4 regions of the Pseudoalteromonas sp. NJ631 genome follow, and region 2 is predicted to be linked to each of the others. Evidence: predicted binding sites of a transcription regulator. Region 2 holds the regulator's gene; each other region holds the start of a gene.
What was found. Region 2 encodes sigma-54, which starts transcription at its own class of promoters, with help from an activator protein. Its sites were predicted from a motif close to GTTGGCACGNNNNTNGNNT; they were not measured.

Region 1 (4,317 bases), on a different contig from region 2:
GACTTTTTCGCGTAACGCAAGCCGCTTGAAAAACACGCAATCGCCCAGTCATTTGCTGACAGGCACTATGGTTTATCGTCCACGAGGCGTGGAGGTGAACGCAAGGTTGTTAGAGTTTAACACTAACTTAGTGATCGCAAGCACGGTGGTGACCATCCCGTATTTTATCCTTGATGATCAGGCAACCGCTTCAAGGTAGTACTTCAAATAGCGTTTTTAGAAGAAATACCGTTTAGGTTTTATTAAACGAAGAACTATCCTACTTCTTACTCACACCTCAAGCGAAGTAACTGATAGCGCAGTAGTGGGTCTTAACTGCTGCGTATTCACCTACTGAACCACCTCATTTATTATCGCGAATAAATTGACTATTAATCTTTAAAAGTTCATTAAGATCAGTATACTAAAGCGAAGTCACTGAGATGCAGTACAACAGAGAATCGACAACTCCAGACTTTCATGGGTATTAAGTAATGTAGATCCCGCTAGTGAAGGTCAAAAAAGGCGATTGTTATCTGACTTTAGAGATTGTCCCCATAGTTTAATGGATAAAACAAGGCCCTCCTAAGGCTTAGATGTAGGTTCGATTCCTACTGGGGACGCCATTGGTATCATTTCTGTGTGGAATGACCAAAGTAAATGGGAGGTGGAAGCATGATGCAGAGGGGGTAAAGTCATCGAAATTCTTGCCTTTTGCTGCAGGAAGGCTCTGCCTTACAATTCAAACTCATTTTCATTTTCTATTTGAATTTCAACCAAATCATTAATTTGCACATTGTGAAGTGGGCGATTACTGATATTTACCGCAATGGCGTTTTGAGCGTTCACTTGGATCACTTGCAGCTTATTAATGGTTTTAATTTGATGCATAAATATTTTACCATCGACATTAGTCAGCGGATTACTATGTGCTACGTTAAGGATCTGGCCATTCTCTAAGCCATGCATGCGGCCCAAATTAATAACGACTTGTTCATCATCGATATGTAGGATTTTGCCATTGGTAGGTAAGCAGGCGACCGCTGCGTTTAAATCAGTTGCGATTTGTGTCAGCGTGGTTTGGATCTCATCAGCATAATCTGTCTGCCAAAAGCGCTCACTGTACACATCAATTAATTTGGTTTTCTTAAACGGCCACACGCCTTGAGTGGCATATTGTTTTTGCCACACCCTTTCATGAGAAAGTGCATCAAACAGCGCAAAGTCTACCTTGAAGCTTCTTAAGTATTTATCGCTTTGCCAAAATGCGAGGTCACTATTAAGTTTATCGACACTAGCAACATCAGTAATTTGACTCAGTAGTACAAATTGGCTGTTGGTATTTGCTGTAATGGTCTCGATTAGCTGTTCATTATAATCAAAACGTTGACTGAAAAAGCGGCTAACATCTATGGTCTGTGCAAAATAGGGAACGGGTTCTAAGCTCGACTTTTGTTCAGTCATAGTCTGGTATAGGCGCTCGCTCACCGCTTTATTTACGTCAAAAATTTGACCTAAAGTTGCTTGATGTTTATTTTTTAACTGGCTTTGTGTGACTGCAACCTGTTTATTGTATGCACTAGTTGGGCACTGAGCACTTTGTGGGGTAATATCGATATGCAATGTTACTTGCCATGAGTCACCGACTTTTGCTTCAGCAATCACGTTGGCGCTCTGGATTTCGGCATTTGAGCGGATCTTAAGTTGATCTTGGGTGAGCACACCATCGGTGACGGTTTGTACACTACTCACAGAAGCACCAGAAAACAGCAATGCTTGTGTGATGGCGTCGTTTACGGCCTTTCTTTTGGCTTTTTGATGATCGCCATTTTTAACGTCAGCCATGCCGGTAACTTCAAACCATTCGGCATAAGCAGGATTAGTTAAGGTGATACACAACAGTGATAGACTGATCGTGAATTGCTTTTTCATGTTTAAATGCCCAGATCAAAAACTACCTTTTAACTCAGCAATACCTGTGCCAAATTTTGGCAAGGTTCGTGCATAATCATATTTTATGAAAGTTAATCTTATTTATTGCCAATACTCGATGAAACCACAACAACCCTTGCGAGACCAAGATGCTGGGGAAGCGTTAAATTTTGATTGGTATTTATTGTAGCGGAGTGTAGTGAAATGCGTATCACTAATTCTATCAGTGCAGTTGTTATGGTTTGCTCGTTAGCGGGACTCAGTGGCTGTTCAAGCCTCGTTGACAAGCACATTGAATATGAAACGGTGCAACCGGAAACCTTTCCTGTTTTACGGGCTGTGGGGTACGCGCCTTTGAGTGCTCAGCCGGGTAAAACTGCGGGTGAGAAGCAACTAATGGCTATTAAAGTCTCAAAATTAGAAGCGTATCGTGAATTGGCTGAGCAACTGTATGGCCAGAATTTGACATCCACTATTACGGTAAAAGGGGCGGTTGCGCAAAACGACGGCCTTAAGAGCCAAGTAAATGGACTCGTTCGAGGGGCTAAGGTGCTGAAAAGTTACGCTGTTGGTGATACTTACACGACGGAATTAGAGCTTGATATGAAACGCGTTTATGATTTGTATATTACTCAAGTCAAGCCGCAGAAAATTAAGAAGATATCTTATAGTTTTAAGTAAGCACTCATCACATGTCGCTTACTTAATATGCTGCATTTCGGTTGTTCTTCAATACTGAAATATGATTGGCGTGGCTACGCCTTTAGGTTACGTACTAACTCACTGTCGCTACTTTTAACACTACCATCCTGACCATATGTAATCGAAGTTGGTGCGCCAATTAAGATCCCTTTTAATTCACGTGTGCTTACATTCGCCTGATGAGCAGTTTTAGCATTGATTTCATTTTTGGTTTGGCATTCACTGAGTAGTGCTCGCACTTTAGTAACGAGCGGGGCTACTTCATTGTGTTCAAAGACGTGAGACTCTGTTTTTGACAATTCATTGTCGAGCTTTTGCAGTTTTGAAATGAGAGTTAGCTTTTCACGAGCGATTTCTTTTAAGTTGTCGCCACGCCGAGATGCAAGCTCGTCAAGCTCACGCGCCAGAAGCTGGGTCATCGCTTCTAGCGTTGAGATTTGTTCAGAAAGTTTGTGGTGGCAAAGCCGAACCAAATCATCCATATATTTCGAACTCAAATGCAGCTATGTTTTTGGCGAGTTTTTCCGCGTCAACTTGGTACTTGCCTTCTGCAATCGCTTTTTTCAATTCTTCGACTTTCTTGTCGTCAAAGCCTGATGATTGCTGCGCTTTTTCGTTGACTGTTTTCAGCTGTTGCGCTTGTGGAGTCAGACTGACTGAATCCGCAGCTGCTTTTGGTGTAGCAGGTGATTTAACTGATGCGCTGTTGGCATCATTTCTTTGCAATTCAGCTTTCTGTTGCTTAACATTATTAGCAACGGATGTAGACTGATTCTGACCGTTAACTTGATTAACCATGATTGTAGACCCAATAAAATTATACTCTCAGCCTTGTTATCGGCGTTTAATAGTATTACTTTAGCAAATTTTTTATAAATTCACCTCTACTGTTTCCACTTCTATTACTCTAGCACGTAAGGTTTTGCCAGAGCGAGTGTTTTTAATATTAATCAGTTCACCTCGGTTGCCATCTTGCTGCGCTTCTCCTTGAGTTTTGATTACGAGTCCACCTGATTTGGCAATAATCGTTACAGTATCGCCTTTGCAGACCATGCAAATATGAGCTTGGGTAAAGGCTTGGCCTTCTCTTATATTGCGTTTACTTCTGCTGCCTATTAGTATCGACTTATCTTCTATATAGGAAACTCTACGAAAACGTTTTGGCTGATATTCTATTTTTACATCTTCATCCTGAATAACACGGCCTTTCTCTAACATGGTCGCGCTAACCAATATAGGGAAGAGGTGATCGATACGCACATGGACGTATTGAGTCCAGCTGAGAGTATCGTTGCATCTAATTTGCACTGTCACTTGAGTGTCAAAAGGTGGAGCCATCGCAGTACTATATTGCAGTGGCAACTGACAATCCCGTGCTGGAATTCTTGAATCAAGTGGTATAGCGGTCAGTGATAGCTGGCTGTCGGGATCTTGCTCTACATTCGGTTCAACAAATTCTATTGCGCTTTGTTCTAAAGTTTTGTTGTCATATTGCTGACAATAACCATAGTCAACGCCTATAAAATAAGCGAACAAACAAAAAAACTGAATGTAATGGGTTTTTTTTAACAAACTCATGATGTTTCGACTATGCTTATGGGGTGAAACAAGGTATAAAGATTCTGCTTTAATAACTGCACCTAATCAAGGGTGGTAAACCATATCAGAGTCGAAGCAAAGATCGTTCCGATTAGCGGTTTATAC
Region 2 (4,317 bases):
TCATCTTACTCATTGTTTTCGCTTCTTTAATGGTTTGGATGTGGTCGCCCATGTTTAATCCATCAGAGGCGGACTCAGCAAAAGAAGATGAACCGTTAGCTAAGCCCGATTATGTTGCAACCACGCTTCAGCAAACGACCTATAGTGAAAATGGCTTATTAAACTATCAGGTAACTGCTGATAAGATGGAGTTGTATCAAGATCTTGGCTTTAGTCACTTTGAAAAGCCTATTTTCACCTTATATAACGGTGAGCAAAATTGGCAAATAAGTGCATTAGAAGCAACACTGTACGAAAACAATACCTTGATATTAGAAGGCAATGTGCTGGCAAAGAATTTAACGCCTAACGCCATGATCACCGATATCAATGCCGATAATGTAAGAGTTGAAATTAAGCAAAAATTGATGAAGTCGGAACACCCTGTCGTTATCACGGGTCCTAGTCTTAGGATCACGGGTAAAGGACTGCATGCGGATCTACAAAAGCAAGTGATCGAACTCATCAACCACACAAAGACAATTTATTATGACCAGTAAAATCATTAACAAACTAGTTTTCATCGGCTTGCTTGCAAGTTCTACTCTAGTAATTGCTGCAGAACAAAATGAAGTCATTATTGATGCTGGCCGTCAGCAAGCTCAACTGCAAAGCAACATCGGTATTTTTGAACAGAATGTTGTTATTATTCATGGCAACAGAAAAATAAATGCCGATCGCCTAGAAGTCCATCGCCGCGCGGAGCTTGGTACTAACAAGCAACTGCTTGTTGCAACTGGCAGCCCAGCTATTTTCAGCGAACGTCAACCTGATGGTAATTTGCTAGAAGCCAAAGCAAACGAAATTCGCTACGACGTTGCGGAAGGCACCTTAGTCATTTCTGGCGATGCGGAAATCAATCAAACTGGGCAAAAAATCAATGCTCAGGTCATCACCTATGACATTGAAAAGCAACTGATCAGTGCTGAGCGCTCAGACCAAGAAGATTCCCGTGTAAGAACCATCCTTGTTCCTGTTGATGACAAAAAAGACGCAAAAGATAAAAAAGCGCAGGAAGAAGGTAACAATTAATGAGCGAGCTCAAAGCAACTGGTTTAGCAAAGAGTTATAAAGGCCGCCAGGTCGTCAAAAATGTTGGCTTAAGTGTTCAAGCTGGCAGCATTGTAGGCTTATTGGGCCCGAATGGCGCAGGTAAAACCACGACCTTTTATATGATTGTAGGGTTAGTACCAAGCGACAAAGGTTTTATTCAGATTGATGACGAAGATATCACTTTGCTACCGATGCACAGCCGCGCGCGACTTGGTATTGGTTATCTACCGCAAGAGTCTTCGATCTTTAGAAAACTCACGGTCTATCAAAATTTGATGGCGATTCTAGAAACTCGAAAAGACTTATCTAAAGTTGAAAGAGAAGCTGAACTCAATGAGTTACTGGACGAATTTAATATTCAACACATTCGCGACTCACAGGGCATGGCATTGTCGGGAGGCGAAAGAAGACGCGTAGAAATTGCTCGCGCTTTAGCCGCTAACCCTAAGTTTATCCTGTTAGATGAACCTTTTGCTGGTGTTGATCCTATTTCGGTGTTAGATATAAAGACAATCATAGAGCACCTAAAAAACCGCGGTATCGGTGTGCTAATCACCGATCATAACGTTAGAGAAACACTGGACGTATGTGAAAAAGCCTACATCGTTTCACATGGTGAGTTAATCGCTGCAGGCACGCCAGAACATGTTTTGGCAGATCAAACCGTAAGAGATGTCTACCTAGGCGAACAATTCAAGCTATAGTTAAGACGTAGTATTAATAACTGTTAAAAAGGATTGTTAGAGATACATGAGGCAATCATTACAGCTGCGCATGGGGCAGCAACTTACAATGACTCCACAACTGCAACAAGCCATTCGCTTGCTGCAGCTCAGTACATTGGACCTGCAACAAGAAATACAAGAAGCGTTAGACAGCAATCCATTGTTGGAAGTGGAAGAAGGTGATAATACTGACGGCGAAAACGCTGACCAACACAGTCAAGAAAAGAGCAGTGCTGACGACAATCAAGATTCAAGCGATGAAGTGCAGGTTAGTGACTATGAGATAGACTCAGATACTGCCATGAGCAAAGACACTGTGAGCGATGACCTTGCTATGGATGTCACTTGGGACGAGTATATGAGTGCAGCGCCCGCTGCAAGCTCAGGCCCACTTCCCGATGACGATAATGTTTATCAAGGGGAAACCTCTGAATCTCTTCATGATTATCTCATGTGGCAACTTGAGCTGACACCGTTTAGTCCAACAGATAGAGCGATTGCGATTGCGATTATTGAAGCGGTCGACCTGTCAGGCATTTTAACACTGTCTTGCGAAGACATTTTAGAAAGCATTAATGATGAGAGTAGCGAAGAGCCTATTGAGCTGGATGAAGTCGAAGCCGTGCTCAAACGTATTCAGCTTTTCGATCCTGTCGGTATCGCAGCGCGTAGTTTACAAGAATGCTTGTGTATTCAGCTAAATCAATTCGCCCCAGATACGCCATGGATTGCCGAAACGAAAATGATCCTGACAGAGCATATCGACTTGCTTGCCAGCCGTGACTATCGAACTTTGGCTAAGAAAACGCGCCTTAAAGAAGCCGATCTCAAAGAGGTCATGACGTTAATTCATAGTCTTAACCCAAAACCAGCGGCAAGCATTATTCATGAAGAGCCTGAATATGTGATCCCTGACGTATCGGTAAAAAAAGTAAAAGGTCGTTGGATCGTAGAGCTAAATCCTGATGCTATGCCTAAAATAAGAGTAAACGACCATTATGCTGCGATGTCTAGAACAGCGAAATCCAGCACAGATAGTCAGTTTATTCGCTCACATTTACAAGAAGCAAAGTGGTTTATTAAAAGCTTAGAAAGCCGAAATGATACATTATTAAAAGTTACCAATTGCATTGTGCAACAACAACAGGCATTCTTTGAACATGGCCCCGAAGCAATGCGCCCTATGGTGCTAAATGATGTTGCTGAAATGGTTGAGATGCATGAGTCCACAATTTCCCGTGTGACAACACAAAAATACATGCATACACCTCGGGGAATATTTGAGCTGAAGTACTTCTTCTCTAGCCATGTAAGTACAGAAAATGGAGGTGAGTGCTCTTCTACAGCAATTAGAGCACTTATCAAAAAGCTGATAGCTGCAGAAAATACCGCGAAGCCATTGAGTGACAGCAAAATTGCAGATATCTTAGCTGAGCAAGGAATTAAGGTAGCGAGACGTACGATTGCAAAATATCGTGAATCCCTAGCCATTCCACCGTCAAATCAGCGTAAAAGCTTGATATAAGACGTAAAACCCAAGAAGGAAAAATGCTTATGCAACTAAATCTAACTGGTCGCCATGTAGAAATTACTGACTCATTAAGAGACTATGTCACCAACAAGTTTGCGAAGCTAGAAAGGCACTTTGATCATATCAATAACGTGCATGTGATCCTTGATGTCGAGAAGCTAGTACAAAAAGCAGAAGCAACATTACACGTAAACGGCGGCGAGCTATTTGCATCAACAGAGCATCAAGATATGTATGCCGCAATTGATGGCCTCATCGACAAGCTAGATCGTCAAGTTATTAAACACAAAGAGAAGCTCACTCGACACTAAGATGAAATTAAGTGAATTAGTGAACAAGGACTGCAGTAAAGCTGCGGTCCTTTTTAATAGCAAAAAACGTATTTTAGAATACATCAGCGAACTGGCTCATAGCCAAATTCCAAATACCAGTCAGCATGCTATCTTAGACGCTTTAATGGCGCGAGAGAAATTAGGCAGCACAGGGATCGGTAAAGGTATTGCCATTCCTCATGGTCGACTTGAGGGTTTGGATAAAATCCTTGCAATGGTGCTTGTTAGCGAGCAAGGGATCCAGTTTGAAGCCATAGATAAGCAGCCTGTCGATATTTTTGTCGCGTTCATCGTACCCGAAGGTGATAATCAACAGCACCTGAAGACCTTAGCGGCGATTGCTGATACACTCAAAGACAAGTCTTTTTGCAAAATGCTTAGGCAAGCAAAAAGTGATGACGAGTTATATGCAGTGATCCAAGGTGAACTTGATGAGTGATGAAGAAAAAGGACTCGAGCTTATCATTATCAGTGGCCGCTCAGGCTCTGGTAAATCTGTAGCGCTTCGAGTATTGGAAGACTTAGGCTACTATTGTGTAGATAACATTCCAGTCAATTTACTGCCGTCTTTAGTCCGCAGCGTTTCCGACAATTATAATAAAATTGCAGTCAGTATTGATGTTAGAAACTTGCCTAA
Region 3 (4,317 bases), on a different contig from region 2:
TTCTGTGAAATTGGTGAGGTAACTCGGTTTGATGGCCGTAACCTTCAACCTGATGAGCTAAAAAATGTCGATATTCTGTTGACTCGTTCAGTCACTAAGGTCAACAAGGCCCTGTTAGCAAAAGCCGATAAACTGAAATTTGTGGGGACTGCGACAATAGGGATTGATCATATTGATACCTCGTTGCTGGACAGCGCCAATATCTCGTTTAGCAGCGCACCGGGTTGTAATGCGATAGCTGTTGCCGAGTACGTGATAAGCGCTTTACTTGCGTACGCACAAGAAACCTCCACGCCACTTCAAGATAAAACGATTGCCATCATTGGTGTTGGTAATATTGGCGCGTGTTTGGCATCAAAGCTTAAAGGGCTTGGTCTTACGATACTATTGTGTGACCCAGTAAGGCAGCAAGCGGGGACACTGGATTCACATGTAGCCATAGATGAAGCCTTAGCGCGCGCGGATATCGTGACATTTCACGTTCCATTAGTTAAGCAGGGCCCGCATAAAACGGTTCACCTACTTGATGCACCGCGGATAGCGGCATTAAAGCCGGGTACGGTGATAATCAATGCAAGCCGTGGAGATGTTATCGATAATCAAGCGCTTTTGCACGCGGTAGAGAAGGGGCAAACGCTTGAGCTGATCTTAGACGTTTGGGAAAATGAGCCGGATATTTTGCAGCCATTATTGCAATATACTCGTTTTGCCTCTGTACATATTGCCGGCCATACGCTAGAAGGCAAGGCACGAGGCACGCAAATGTTATACGAAGCCGTATGCCGAGAGTTCGATTTACCAGCCAACAAAACGATTAGTGATTTTCTTCCTAAGCCAAGTGTCACTGGCTGCCAATTGCAAAGCACAGCCAACGAGCAGGATATTGTCAACTTAGCGCATCTTGTTTACGACATTCGTCGCGATGATGGCATCATGAGAAAACAGCTAAACACATTGGGCTTTGATACCTTGCGTAAGGCATATCCCGTGCGTCGAGAATTTAGTACAATTGCAGTCAATAATGACTCACCAATCAGTGAAAAGCTTTACCAACTTGGCTTTTCTGAGCACAAGAGCTAAGTGCAATGGTTGGTATATTACAGAATGAGGAAAAATAATGTCGCAAAAATATAATGTTGCGGTACTTGGTGCAACAGGTCTTGTTGGCAAGCAAATTATCGAATTACTAGCGGAACGAAAATTTCCTGTAGACACATTGTACCCACTCGCGAGTAGCCGAAGCGCGGGTGAAGAAATTGACTTTATGGGTGAAAAAATCGAAGTTCTGGATGTTGAAGAATTCGATTTTTCTAATGCCCATATCGGTTTGTTTTCAGCGGGTGGTGCCGTGTCAGAGAAATATGCACCAATCGCCGCTGAAGCTGGCTGCATTGTGATAGATAACACCTCACATTTCAGATACGACTTTGATATTCCATTAGTCGTTCCTGAGGTGAATAAAGACAGTCTTGCAGATTTTAGAAATCGTAACATCATTGCTAATCCAAACTGCTCTACAATCCAAATGCTAGTGGCACTTAAACCAATTTATGATGCCTATGGCATTGACAGAATTAATGTCTCAACTTACCAAGCGGTATCTGGCGCAGGTAAAGAAGCGGTAGATGAGTTGGCTAAGCAAACTGCAAACTTAATGAATGCAAGACCGATGGAAAACGAAGTATTTAGCAAACAAATCGCTTTTAATGTCATTCCTCAAATTGATGCGTTCCAAGAAAATGGTTACACCAAAGAAGAAATGAAGATGGTGTGGGAAACGCAAAAAATCTTGGGCGATTCGAGTGTTTTGGTTAACCCGACTGCGGTTCGCGTTCCTGTGTTTTTCGGTCATGCTGAAGCCATTCATCTTGAAACGCGCATGCCTTATGATCTTGAACATGTTAAGCAGTTACTTGCTGATGCGCCGGGTGTTGAGCTAATTGAAGACGAAAATGATTACCCAACACCGGTAAGTGATGCAAGTGGTAACGATACCGTCTATGTAGGTCGTGTAAGGCAAGATATTTCACATCCACTAGGCTTAAACTTATGGGTGGTATCAGACAACACTAGAAAAGGTGCCGCAACAAATAGCATCCAAATTGCAGAAGCCCTGATAGAAAGCTATCTATAAGTACCCATTGATATCGCAAAGTAAGCAGAGTTTTGCTTACCTTTCTGCGCTATAACGGCAAACTTCTGCCAAGAAGTTTGCCGTTAAGTCAAATACTTGACTATTCTTCACCTATATCAGCTATTCCAAAATCAATAAAAAGCATTATAACCATGTTAACTTTCAATACGTTGCAATGGATATTCCAACATATCTGGTTTATAGTTTGCATTTGGAATAGAGCTTGCTTCAAAGCCATAATAATAAAACGTCGTTTAACGGGTGTTAAACATTTGAGTAAAGGATCGGCATGCGCGGTTTAGCCTTATTTAGTATCTTTGTATTCGCACTGATTGCCACACCAGTATATACCCAAGAGGGGGTAGTGCTAAAAGGCCCTAAAGGGGTTGATTATGGGGCTCAAGGTCGGTCAATAGGGCCTATCAGACCCACGGATACATTGTGGCGTATAGCACAAAAAGTGCGACCAGATGACTCGGTCACCATTTATCAGGTGATGAAGGCGCTTTACGATAAAAATCCTAATTCATTTCTAGATAAAAACCTCAACCATATGCAGGATGGGGCGTATTTACGTATTCCTACCATCAATGAAATTCGCAGTGTTAACCCTGAGTTGGCAAAGCAAAAGTCGGATCAAGATGACAAACTTTGGGAAATGAAGCGTAAGGGATTATTGAATCCAAATGCAATAAACGAAGCCGAAAAAAAGGTTACACAAGCTCGTAAAGTCGATGTAGAAGAAGCAAAAGAAGACCTGACTAATCAACTGCGCTCTTTAAAAATGGAACAGGACATGCGCCTGATGGACTTACAAAAAGAGTTCAAATCCTCGGTGCGTAATGTTGAAGAAATCCTATCCGAAAACAATAAATTAAAACAGCAGCTCGGCGCTATTTCTACTGAACTTCAAACGGTTCGTACCCAACTTGGTAAAGACAGCGAAATCCAGCAACAGCTCAAGGCTGTTATTGACTTGCAAAATGAAATGATTGATCAGCAGGCAGCTCAGGCAAAAGCGCAAGAAAGTAGCGAGTTAAGCACATTCTTTAGCTCACCAGCTGGCATTGCGTTACTTGCCACATTACCGGCACTACTGGCAATTGCTGGATTCGTTATGTTTCTACGCCGAAGAAATCAATCTCAAGCGTCGACAGATGACGACGATTTTCTTCCGCAAACACCATCTGTGGCTGCAGGCGCTGCGGCGGCGGGAGCTGCAACCGCTGCGACTGCATTTGACCCTGAGCCAGACCCACTTGATATCGGAATGGGCGACGATGAAGACGCTCTGGGCGCAAGCGTACAGTTAGATGACGATATCTTACCTGAAGACGATGAAATTACCTTTGACTCACTTGATGACGACTTCGATGAAGGAAGTGATACGTTAGACCAAGATGAATTAGATAGCTTACTAAATGAAGATATTTCGTTTGATGATGATCATGACGAAGACTTTATGCAACAGAGCTTTGACGAGACTGGTGATGAAGTTTCGCTTGATGTTGATGATGGCCAAGATATTTTAAGTGACAGCGATCTTGATGATTTGTTCAATGAGTCTCAAGATGAAGAAATTGATGTTAGTGATGATGCCCTTGCAGCCCTGAGCGAGGAACTCGCTGATGAGCAAGCTGGTGCTGTTGCAAACGATGATGATATCGATTCAATTCTTGACGGTGCGCTAGATGAAGAGCCCGAATTTAGCGGCAATTTTGATAGTGAGAGCTTAGTCGATGCCGATGATATCGATGCGCTACTTGATGCCTCTCAAGATGCTGACGATGATGCATTGCCTGATTTTGAGGAACCAAGTACTGAGCTTGCGGGTGATGATATTGATGCCCTGTTAAATGAAGTGCAAGACGATACGTTAGCTGAAATTAACGAAGAGTCAGATATGCTCGACGGTGATGATATCGATGCTTTATTGGATGAAGCGCAGGAAGATACGTTGCCGGAATTAGAAGAAGAATCCGGTGATCTTGCTGGTGATGATATTGATGCTTTATTAGATGAAGCGCAGGAAGATACGTTGCCGGAATTAGAAGACGAGTCCGGTGATCTTGCAGGTGATGATATCGATGCTTTATTGGATGAAGCGCAGGAAGATACGTTGCCGGAATTAGAGGAAGAATCCGGTGATCTTGCTGGTGATGATATTGATGCTTTATTGGATG
Region 4 (4,317 bases), on a different contig from region 2:
AAAAGCCGTTTATGAAGGTGCAGAATATAAAAAGTTAACGGCAGAAGAGCAGCGTATCACTTGGATGCGTTATAACGGCTTTGCTCGCAATGGTGCGACGCTAAAAGGTGAAGACGCTAAGCGTTACGCAGACATTAATCTTGAGCTATCAAAGCTACATACTAAGTTTGCAAATAACGTCCTTGCTGATGAAGAAAACTACGTGGTTTACCTCACTAAAGCGCAGTTGTCAGGTTTGCCTGAGTCGTTTGTTGCATCGGCAGCGGCCGCTGCAAAAGCACGCGGCAAGGCGGATATGTACGCGATCACCAACTCTCGCTCGTCAATGGATCCATTTTTAACCTACTCAACAGAGCGTGAGTTACGCGAGAAAGTATGGAACAACTACTATAACCGCGGCAACAACGGTGATGAGTACGACAACAAAGCGATTATCTCTGACATCTTAACGCTTAGACATGAGCGCGTTAACTTACTGGGTTACGATAATTATGCGCAGTGGCGTCTTGAAGATCGCATGGCGAAAAAGCCTGAAAACGCGATGGCGCTGATGAAAAAAGTGTGGCCAGCAGCAATTGCGCGCGTGAAAGAAGAAGTTGCTGACATGCAAGCGATCGCCGACAAAGAAGGCGCTGATATCACCATCAAGCCATGGGATTACCGTTTCTACGCCGAGAAGGTTCGCCAAGCTAAATATCAATTGGATTCAAACGAAGTTAAAGCTTATTTACAGCTAGACAATCTGCGCGAAGCAATGTTCTATGTTGCAGGCCGTTTGTTTAACTTTGAGTTCACCGAAGTGCCTAAGGGCTCAGTACCAGTGTTCCACCCTGACGTTCGTGTATGGGAAGTAACAGACAAAACCACCGGTGATAATATCGGCCTTTGGTATTTAGACCCGTTCGCACGTAAAGGTAAACGCTCTGGTGCGTGGGCCATATCATATCGTAGCCATACAACATTTGATGGTAAAACAAATGTGCTTAGCTCAAACAACTCCAACTTTGTGAAAGCACCAGAAGGTGAAGCGACCTTAATTTCTTGGTCAGATGCAGAAACCTATTTCCACGAGTTTGGTCACGCACTGCATGCGCTTTCATCAAACGTGAAGTATCCAAGTTCAAACTCTGGCGTGCGCGACTACACTGAGTTCCAATCTCAGTTATTGGAGCGTTGGTTGGCGACAGATGAAGTGATCAATCGTTACCTAGTTCACTATAAAACAGGTAAACCTATGCCTAAAGCACTAGTCGAGAAAATCAAGAAGTCAGCAACCTTTAACCAAGGGTTCGCGACGACTGAATACCTTGGCTCGGCTATCATGGATATGCTTTTCCATACCACAGATCCTGATAAGATTGGTGATCCTGTTGCATTCGAAAAGTCTCAGTTAGGTGCGCTAGGCATGCCGGACGAGGTCGTGATGCGTCATCGTACTACTCACTTTGGTCACGTGTTCTCAGGTGAAGGTTATTCAGCGGGTTACTACGGTTACCTGTGGGCTGAGGTATTAACTTCTGATGCAGCAGAAGCGTTTGCTGAAGCGCCAGGCGGCTTCTACGACAAAGACGTAGCACAGCGTTTGGTAGATTACCTATTCTCAGTTCGCAACTCAATGGATCCTGCTGAAGCATATCGCAAGTTTAGAGGTCGTGACGCTGAAGTTGAGGCGCTGATGCGTGATAGAGGCTTTCCAGTAGAGAAGTAAAAAGTTTACTCTACTATTCGGATAATAAAAAACCCCTGAACTTGATGCCAAGGGGTTTTTTATAAAGCTTTAGCTTTTGGATTTCGTGCCGTCACCAAATAGGGATTTAAGGCCGTCGGCAAATTGCTTTATTTGCGCTTTCATCGAGCGTTTTACACTAACTTCAATGCTACCCAAAATCATTCTGCCGTGAATATAAATTCGTGGACGCTGTTTCACCTGTCCTGCAGATGCAAGCGTATTTCTTGTGTTTTCTACTGAACCCATAATATTACGAATATCGGTGACGACGTCGACTGTGTCTGGTACAAAGATTTCGTCACTGCCTAAAATGCAATCGATATAAATATGTACTTCAGGGTGACTAAAAATTGCGTTGCTAAAATCTAGTTCCAAGCTGCCAAGGTAGTTTTTTAGGTGGATCTCTTTAGGTACGACCCACTCGCCACTGCGATGGTTGGAACTAAGGATAGAGGTAATGCTTATCGTCTCAGCAGCATCTACGCTTGAGGTAAATTTTGGACCCAAACGAGCGGCTTTTTCGCTGTGATATCTTGCATCCGACTTGAGCGGTAAATCAGCACTAAGTGCTGCAATTTGTTCTTGTTCGTTCAGGTCGTATGCTTTATCTAATCGTCTCTCGAATGCATCAGCCGAAAGCTCACCGTGGCTGTAATTTAGAATTAACTGGTCAATCACCTCTTCCCTGACGGATTCGAGAGGTCTATCTTTTAATGGTACAGACATATGGTTGGTTCCGTTCTCTTGATTTGTGGTTAAAGTAGCAACAACCAAGCCAATATTAAATCACATATAAAACAAATGGTTAGTATTTTATAATATCAACTTACTCTATTTATTTACTAATATTTAGTTATACAAAATAGTATTTGGTCAAAATTACCACTCTTAGATGGCTGGCAACGCAGTAGCGCAGGTTCAGTTTGATATTGTCAGTCACTTTGCTATGGTAGTAGGTGTTCGCAAAACAACCAAAGGAGATTAGTTATGGCGAAGAAAAGTGATGTTAAAGCGCTTAAAAAAGAGCTGAAAGCGCGTAAAGCAAAGATTGAAAAGCATGAAGCGAAAATCAAAAAGCTGAAAAAAGCGATTAAAAAGGCTTAAAAGCCATTAGCCCTAACGTAAAGGGGTAAGTAAGCGAGCGGTAAATATACCGCTCTTCTTGCGGGTTAGATTAAATCGAAAGGTGGCTATATAGCAACCAAGTTCCCACACAGATTAAGATCACCCCTCCAAAGGTTTCAGCTCGACTACCAAGAAACTTTCCTGCCGAGTGCCCAATCATCACACCAATCGTTACCATCATGGTGGTGGCAAGGCCGATGAGCGCAGCGGCGAGCCATATATTCACATCAACAAATGCGAGACTGACACCGACAGCCATTGCATCAATACTGGTGCCAAACGCTGTGATAATGGTTTTTAACCAAGGTTGTTTAGCGTGTTGAGTTTGCGCATCGTCATCACCCTTAAGGCTCTCATAAATCATATGAGCGCCAAGCCCTAACAGTAAGATAAAGGCAATCCAGTGATCCCAAGCCTCGACATAGTCTGCAGCAGATTGTCCTATTAACCAGCCAATCAGCGGTGTACTGGCTTCAATAATCCCAAAAATAAGGCCGATTTTTATGGCTTCGGTAAGCCGAGGTGATTTTAGGCTGGCGCCTTTACCGATTGCCGCGGCAAACGCATCGGTAGACATGGCGTATGCTAACAGTAGCAGGGTGACGAAATTCATTTACATTGCTCCGGTCGGGCGATTTGAGTCCACGATACATCCACACGCCCGACCACAGGCATGGATATATCGATGGTCTCGCCAACCGAGAGGTGTCCGCACCATGGCATGTGGCCAATTATGTTGATACGGACTCTTCCGAGCATTGGAAGCAGGCTACTCCCCAACGAGTTGCAATAATATCAAGAATTGTTCTAAATAGAAATCTAAGTTTATAGCTAGCTCTACACGATATGGTGGATGAGTTGGCTCCATTTTTAGTTATTTATCTTACAGCAAGACACTAAAGCAGCTCCCTTTTCCTGCTTCAGAAGTCGCGCTGATCCGCCCTTTGTGGCGATGGATAATTTGTTGGCTGAGCGCAAGCCCAATTCCTGAACCATGAGGTTTTGTGGTAAAAAATGGTACGAATATTTTATCAAGTGCGCTGGGTTCTATTCCTTCCCCGTTATCAGCAACTTTGATCTCACATTTGCCGTAGCGATTAATCGTTGCTGATACAGTCACTATTTTTTCATGGTTGTTATGTTTCATGGCATCTTTGGCGTTATTTAGTAGATTGAGCAGCACTTGCTCTATCATTTTTCTATCAACATTAATGCTCAGCGCAGCGGGCGTCACATCAAAGTGTAGGGTGATATGGGCGTCACTAAAGTCGCTTTTTATCAGCGGCGTAATGTCGTCAAATAAAGTCTGTACCGCAAGCGGTTGGAGGTCAAGTTCAGGAATATGCGTGAGCTTTCTGTAGTTATCAATAAAGCCAAGTAAAGACTGGCTTCTAATACCAATCGCTTGCAGGCTTTGTAGGTAGTCTTCAACGAGTTCTTGGTCTGTTACCGCTTCGGCTAGC

Region 1: a site for sigma-54 is predicted at 1,947-1,965, ahead of A587_RS0114015 (flagellar assembly protein T N-terminal domain-containing protein). Genes of this name have one in related genera too.
Region 3: a site for sigma-54 is predicted at 2,345-2,363, ahead of A587_RS0114175 (FimV/HubP family polar landmark protein). Genes of this name have one in related genera too.
Region 4: a site for sigma-54 is predicted at 2,491-2,509, ahead of A587_RS0106750 (LiaF domain-containing protein). Genes of this name have one in related genera too.

The regions. Positions count from the first base shown of each region.
Region 1 is NZ_AKXJ01000007.1:171,465-175,781, reverse strand. Features, by position in the region: gene A587_RS0114025 (FlgO family outer membrane protein) at 1-199, shown strand, start outside; tRNA gene A587_RS0114020 (tRNA-Arg) at 531-605, shown strand; gene A587_RS0114015 (flagellar assembly protein T N-terminal domain-containing protein) at 715-1,911, opposite strand; gene A587_RS0114010 (LPP20 family lipoprotein) at 2,116-2,592, shown strand; gene flgN (flagellar protein FlgN) at 2,667-3,095, opposite strand; gene flgM (flagellar biosynthesis anti-sigma factor FlgM) at 3,088-3,411, opposite strand; gene flgA (flagellar basal body P-ring formation chaperone FlgA) at 3,484-4,191, opposite strand.
Region 2 is NZ_AKXJ01000016.1:50,249-54,565, reverse strand. Features, by position in the region: gene lptC (LPS export ABC transporter periplasmic protein LptC) at 1-539, shown strand, start outside; gene lptA (lipopolysaccharide transport periplasmic protein LptA) at 529-1,071, shown strand; gene lptB (LPS export ABC transporter ATP-binding protein) at 1,071-1,796, shown strand; gene A587_RS0120055 (RNA polymerase factor sigma-54) at 1,843-3,342, shown strand; gene hpf (ribosome hibernation promoting factor) at 3,372-3,659, shown strand; gene ptsN (PTS IIA-like nitrogen regulatory protein PtsN) at 3,661-4,119, shown strand; gene rapZ (RNase adapter RapZ) at 4,112-4,317, shown strand, end outside.
Region 3 is NZ_AKXJ01000007.1:213,097-217,413, reverse strand. Features, by position in the region: gene A587_RS0114185 (4-phosphoerythronate dehydrogenase) at 1-1,080, shown strand, start outside; gene A587_RS0114180 (aspartate-semialdehyde dehydrogenase) at 1,118-2,134, shown strand; gene A587_RS0114175 (FimV/HubP family polar landmark protein) at 2,424-4,317, shown strand, end outside.
Region 4 is NZ_AKXJ01000002.1:517,905-522,221, forward strand. Features, by position in the region: gene A587_RS0106745 (M3 family metallopeptidase) at 1-1,708, shown strand, start outside; gene A587_RS0106750 (LiaF domain-containing protein) at 1,778-2,455, opposite strand; gene A587_RS0106765 (manganese efflux pump MntP) at 2,904-3,467, opposite strand; yybP-ykoY riboswitch at 3,475-3,644, opposite strand; gene A587_RS0106770 (sensor histidine kinase) at 3,738-4,317, opposite strand, start outside.